Linked DNA regions of Priestia megaterium. Each later gene encodes a partner of the first gene's protein in a complex. Links are inferred from orthologs where the notes say so. Each region holds a gene or a part of one and is shown on either strand. Other genes may lie near its edges. The genes, in order: CEQ83_RS06245 and CEQ83_RS06755.

Region 1 (3,182 bases):
GTTGAAAGCTGGAAGCTAATGCAAAAGTGGGTTGCTGACGGAATCCCATTTGCTGGTGAAGCTTATCGTCAGTGGATTCGCGACTTCTATCAACAAAACAAATTAATCAATGGTGAACTTGAAGTTCGCGGCCGAAAAGTAGATTTGAAAAATATTAAAGCTAATATTTTAAACATTGCTGCTAGCCGTGATCATATTGCGATGCCGCATCAAGTGGCAGCTTTAATGGACGCTGTTTCAAGTGAAGATAAAGAGTACAAATTGCTGCAAACAGGTCACGTATCTGTTGTATTTGGTCCAAAAGCAGTGAAGGAAACATATCCTTCAATCGGCGATTGGCTAGAAAAACGTTCTAAATAAAATAAAGACGCGGCTGGGACAAAAATATTTTAGCCGAAGTAAAAAACGAACCACTGATATTAGTGGTTCGTTTTTTGTTATGGTGAACGCAGGTTTCAAGTATGTGGTTGCTTCTAGCTGTTTTTTTGTAAACAGACCATATTGAGTGACGGTTCTTGATGCAGGCTGCTGGGATTTATGATATCTAATGACAAGTGAGGTGACTTCTTTTATACTAATGTAGTCACCTTCTTGAACATGGGATTTTTTACATGGATATTACGATCCATGTAACAATGAGTATGCTTTGGGAAGAAAGAAGAAAACTATTAGTATTATAACAAAAAAGGAATGTCAGATTATGCCGCAACCATGGAAACGACGAGTAAGGCAGATGTCTTCAGCTCAAATTATTGTTACATTTTACATAGTGGCTGTTACGCTTGGATTTCTATTGCTTAGTATTCCAGAAGCTTTAAAGCCGGGAGTGAAGTTAGCATTTATTGATCGCTTATTTATTGCCGTTAGTGCGGTAAGTGTAACAGGGCTGACACCTGTTTCTACTCCGGATACATTTAGTACGACGGGCTATTTTTTGCTCGCTTTTATCTTTCAAATCGGTGGTATTGGTGTGATGACACTCAGTACATTCATTTGGATGATTTTAGGTAAAAAAATTGGTTTAAAGGAACGTCAGCTCATTATGACAGATCATAACCAATCCCGTTTATCAGGATTAGTTGACTTGATGAGAAATATTTTATTTATTATTTTTGCTATTGAACTAGTTGGTGCCATTATTTTAGGATTACATTTTCTCCGTTACTATTCGAGCTGGACAGATGCGTTTCTGCATGGTTTCTTTGCTTCTGTCAGCGCTACAACAAATGCCGGCTTCGATATTACAGGATCTTCATTTATTCCGTATGCCCATGATTATTTTGTACAAGTGGTAACTGTTATTTTAATTACGCTTGGAGCGATTGGATTCCCTGTGTTAATTGAGATTAAGCACTATTTTTTAACATTTAAAGATAAGCGTAAATTTCAATTTTCTCTATTTGCGAAGCTAACGACCATTATGTTTTTTCTGCTGTTGGCAGGGGGAACAATTTTAATTCTTGTGCTAGAGCATTCAGGGTTTTTAGCAGATAAGTCTTGGGATGAATCGTTCTTTTATGCGTTTTTCCAATCCGCTGCTACAAGGAGCGGAGGAGTGGCGACCATGAATATTAATGAGTTTTCACTTCCTACGTTAATTATGATGAGCGCGATGATGTTTATCGGGGCTTCACCGAGCTCAGTAGGAGGAGGAATTCGTACGACGACGTTTGCATTAAATATTCTTTTCCTGTTTTATTACGTAAGAGGAAATAAGACGATTAAAATCTTTCGCCGCGAAATTCATGAAGATGACATTATCAAATCAGTAGCCGTGTCGATGTTAGCCGTGATCATTTGCTCGATTTCTCTTCTTATTTTAAGTATTACAGAACATTTTTCTCTCATTGAGCTTATTTTTGAAGTGTGTTCAGCTTTTGGGACAACCGGTTTATCAATGGGCATTACAGGAGGACTTTCTGATATCGGAAAATGCGTTATTATGATTTTAATGTTCATTGGCCGAATTGGCATGTTTTCATTTATCTTAATGCTTCGCCGTCCAACGTCTGGACCGGATTATCACTATCCGAAAGAACGTATCATTATTGGATAAAAGAGGCTGGGACAAAAATATGTTAGTTGAAGGAAGATCCGAATGAGTTTGTTTCTTGATTAAGAATCCAACTCGTTCGGATCTTTTTATTATGATGGTGAACGTAGGTTTCATGTAGCTGCTTCTAGCTGTTGATGGGAGGGCGAGGCTTATCGACCGCCCGCGGAAAGCGAAGCCTTGCACGGAAATCAACAGCGGTGTCACAAGCGGTTCAACGCATTTATCCTAGTTGTTCGTATTTAGAGTAAAGTGATTTTGTTATGTTTCAACCGCTTTTTTACAGCTTTTTCTGCTTATATTGCTTAGCAAAACGCGCATTCTAAGAAAAGGAAGTTCAATGGACTTCCAAGCATAGGAGGGATAGATGATGGCAAAGCGTAAAGTAGGGTACAAATCAGCACTAACTAACAACAATACACCAAAAGAGAGCCTTTCAGATGCAGAATTTGCTGCTGAATATGCTGGCGGCGAGGAGCCGGCTAAAGGCGCGAATCGCAATTCTAAAAAAGGAAAGCAAGGTAAGTAACGATGAGCAAACATAAACAAAATAATAAGCACATCGCGAGCACCGAAGCAAAACAAAAACAATTACTGCAAGAAGAGTTTGGAACGGAAATGGGCGATCCGAACGCAGCTAAAATATATGAATCCCTTGGAAAGACAAAGTCTGATAAAGAGCATGAAAAGAAAAAAGAATGCTAAAGAAAAAAACCTCGGATATCCGAGGTTTTAGCTTACAACTGGAAGACCAAATGCTTCTACAGGTGCTGAATAAAGTTTTGTATCATTTGCTTTTTGATCATAATAAGCAAGAAGAACAGATGGTTGTTCATTGATTTGTCCTGTTTGTTTATAATACATATAATCAAATGGAAGAATCTCTAAAACAGTGTGCTTGTATAATTCTTTTTCAGCAAGCTGTTCAGCTTCAAAAGCCTGTCCCATGGTAGAAGGATTAGCAAGCATTTGCTGATAGTAATGAGAGCGGACTTGTTTTTCTACTTTATCGTCCCACCAAGGCTTACGAGGCTTATGCTTTTGGTTTTGTAAATAATCAATTTTCATAAACCCTTCAATTACTTCTTCATTTGAAAAACTTTCTGTTTGAATATACTGTTTAAGGCGT
Region 2 (3,096 bases), 110 kb from region 1 along the record:
ACCGTTTGTAGAATTCACAAATGCTGTCGGAACGGCCATTTTAATTTGGTTCGGTGCCGCACTTATCCAAGATGAGCGGCTAACAATTGGTATTTTTGTATCATTTGCTTTTTATCTCGGGATGTTTTGGGAACCGATTTCTCGTTTAGGGCAAGTGTACAATCAATTATTAATGGGAATGGCTTCATCCGAGCGCATTTTTGAATTTCTAGATGAAAAACCTCTCGTCGCAGATTTGGAAACCGCTACGTCTTTAGAGAATATGAAGGGGAAAGTTGAGTTCAAGCACGTCTCATTTTCTTATGATGGGAAGCGGAAAGCTCTAAACAACGTATCAATTGAAATAAAAGAAGGACAGACGGTTGCTTTAGTGGGGCATACTGGATCTGGAAAAACATCCATTGCTAATTTAATCACACGTTTTTATGATGTGAACGAAGGGCAGATTTTAATTGATAATATGCCTATTCAAGATATTACGTTAGCGAGTTTACGAGCACAAATTAGTATTGTGCTGCAAGAAACCTTTATTTTTTCAGGAACCATCACGGAGAATATTCGGTTTGGAAAACCGGATGCTACCGATGATGAAGTAATTAAGGCCGCAGAAGCGGTAGGGGCTGCAGATTTTATAAAGCGTCTGAAAAAAGGCTATGATACGGAAGTAGAAGAGCGAGGAAACGTCTTATCGGTGGGAGAGCGTCAATTGATTTCATTTGCTCGAACGCTGTTGGCTGATCCTCGTATTATCATTTTAGATGAAGCGACAGCAAGCATCGATACAGAAACAGAAGTGAAGATTCAACAAGCGCTTAAAACGCTGTTAAATAACAGAACGGCCATCATGATTGCTCATCGGCTATCGACTATACGAGAAGCAGATAACATCATTGTGTTAGACCACGGAAGCATTATTGAAACAGGCAATCACGGGGAACTTATGCAGCAAAAAGGCGTATATTATTACCTTGTTCAAACCCATGCTACAGCTTAAAAAGCAGAAGGAGCTGATCCTTCTGTTTTTCTATGAGAAATAGTAAAGACATATAAGCGTTGTTAACGGGAAAATGAGGTTGATACAAAAGAATTGTGGTAAAATAACGGTAGTTCAGATTTTTTCCTGTACATAATGGAGGAATTCAAATGAAAAAAGAATTTGCAGTCATCGGATTAGGTAGATTTGGTGGAAGTATTTGTAAAACATTAAGCGATCAAGGAATGGAAGTTCTGGCGATTGACATTGATGAAGAAAAGGTAAATGAGTATGCTAACGTTGCTTCGCATGCAGTAGTAGGCGATTCAATGGATGAAGGGGTTCTAAAAAGTTTAGGAATTCGTAATTTTGATCACGTTATCGTAGCTATTGGCGACAATATTCAGGCAAGTATTTTGACGACCCTTATACTAAAAGAGCTGGGGGTTGAAAAAATAACGGTAAAAGCGCAAAATGATTATCATGCCAAAGTATTATCAAAAATTGGCGCCAATTTTATCGTGCATCCCGAACGAGATATGGGACGAAGAATTGCCAATAACATGATTTCAAACAGCGTGCTGGATTATTTGGAGCTATCTGAAGAACACAGCATTGTCGAATTAGTAGCAAGCAAAAGAATGGCTGGTAATACGCTGATTGAGTTAGACATTCGTGCGAAATATGGTATTAACATTGTAGCCATTAAGCGTGATCGAGATATCATCGTTTCTCCTCAGGCGTCCGAAACGATACAAGAAGGAGACGTGTTGATTGTTATTGGAGCAGACGCAGATATCAACCGCTTCGAAAATAAATTTGCCAGTTCCTAATAAAAAAGAGCAGATGCAATTGCATCTGCTCTTTTTCTTTTATTAAACCTCCATAATGATTGGTAAAATCATTGGACGGCGCTTTGTTTTTTCGTAAAGGAATGGAGCCAATGTGTCTGTGATTTCATTTTTAATCTCAGACCATTGTGATGTACGACGTTCCATCACTTTGTTCAAGTGTTTTGTAATGAGGGACTGTGCATCATTAATTAAGTCGCCAGATTCGCGCATATAAACAAAACCACGAGAGATAATGTCTGGACCAGCAGCGATTTTGAAGTCTTTCATATTGATGCTTACAACGACAATAACAAGTCCTTCTTCAGATAAAATACGGCGGTCACGAAGTACGATATTTCCAATGTCACCAATTCCGCTTCCGTCAATATATACAGAGCCTGAAGGGATTTTTCCAGCTACTGAAGCTTCACTGTCGCTTAAAGCTAGCACCTCTCCATTATCCATAATGAAGCAGTTTTCTTCAGGAACTCCACAGTCTGTTGCAAGTTTGATGTGCATCTTCTGCATGCGATACTCACCGTGAATTGGCATAAAGTATTTTGGTTTCATCAAACGAAGCATTAATTTTTGCTCTTCCTGTCCGCCGTGTCCAGAAGTATGAATATCGTTTAGAGCACCGTGAATAACCTCTGCTCCTGCACGGAATAGCATATCAATTGTTTTGCTAACACTTACTGTATTTCCTGGAATAGGTGAAGATGAGAATACAACCGTATCTCCAGGGATAATTTGAATTTGGCGGTGAGTACCATTTGCAATTCTAGATAGCGCTGCCATCGGTTCACCTTGGCTGCCTGTACATAAAATAGTCACGCGGTTAGCTGGAATTCGGTTAATTTGAGAAGGCTCAATGAACGTATCTTTTGGACATGAAATATATCCAAGCTGTTGGCCAATCTCAATAGCTGCTTCCATACTGCGTCCGAATACAGCAACTTTGCGGTTATGCAATACGGCTGCTTCCACTACTTGCTGTAAGCGGTGAATATTTGAAGCAAACGTTGCAAAAATAATACGGCCGTCTACTTTACGGAAAATGTCATGAATGCTGTCACCTACGCGGCGCTCAGACATCGTAAAGTTAGGAATTTCACTGTTTGTACTGTCTGAAAGCAAGCATAGAACGCCTTCTTTACCGATTTCAGCCATTTTTGTTAAGTTAGCCGGTTCGCCCACTGGTGTAAAATCAAACTTGAAATCTCCTGTATGTACGATTTGTCCGTTTGGTGTTTTTACCACAATTCCGTAAGAATCAGGAATACTGTGAGT

What was found.
Region 2: CEQ83_RS06245 (region 1) and CEQ83_RS06755 share a complex: the UniProt entries of both Bacillus subtilis proteins name them as parts of the ktrCD complex. The link is inferred for Priestia megaterium from one-to-one orthologs.

The regions. Positions count from the first base shown.
Region 1 is NZ_CP023317.1:1,241,563-1,244,744, forward strand. Bases 20-2,866 are described here. They hold CEQ83_RS06245 (TrkH family potassium uptake protein), read left to right. Parts: upstream 20-676; coding sequence 677-2,056; downstream 2,057-2,866. Other genes in these bases: CEQ83_RS06240 (class III poly(R)-hydroxyalkanoic acid synthase subunit PhaC), read left to right, coding at 20-360; CEQ83_RS26945 (hypothetical protein), read left to right, coding at 2,424-2,582; CEQ83_RS26950 (thiamine pyrophosphate-dependent enzyme), read left to right, coding at 2,585-2,758; CEQ83_RS06250 (B12-binding domain-containing radical SAM protein), read right to left, coding at 2,786-2,866. In the rest of the region: more of CEQ83_RS06240, read left to right, coding at 1-19; more of CEQ83_RS06250, read right to left, coding at 2,867-3,182. UniProt on the Bacillus subtilis protein: Integral membrane subunit of the KtrCD potassium uptake transporter. The 2 major potassium transporter complexes KtrAB and KtrCD confer resistance to both suddenly imposed and prolonged osmotic stress.
Region 2 is NZ_CP023317.1:1,346,964-1,350,059, forward strand. The notes cover bases 214-2,974. They hold CEQ83_RS06755 (potassium channel family protein), read left to right. Parts: upstream 214-1,143; coding sequence 1,144-1,806; downstream 1,807-2,974. Other genes in these bases: CEQ83_RS06750 (ABC transporter ATP-binding protein), read left to right, coding at 214-994; rnjA (ribonuclease J1), read right to left, coding at 1,849-2,974. Outside these bases: more of CEQ83_RS06750, read left to right, coding at 1-213; more of rnjA, read right to left, coding at 2,975-3,096. UniProt on the Bacillus subtilis protein: Catalytic subunit of the KtrCD potassium uptake transporter. The 2 major potassium transporter complexes KtrAB and KtrCD confer resistance to both suddenly imposed and prolonged osmotic stress.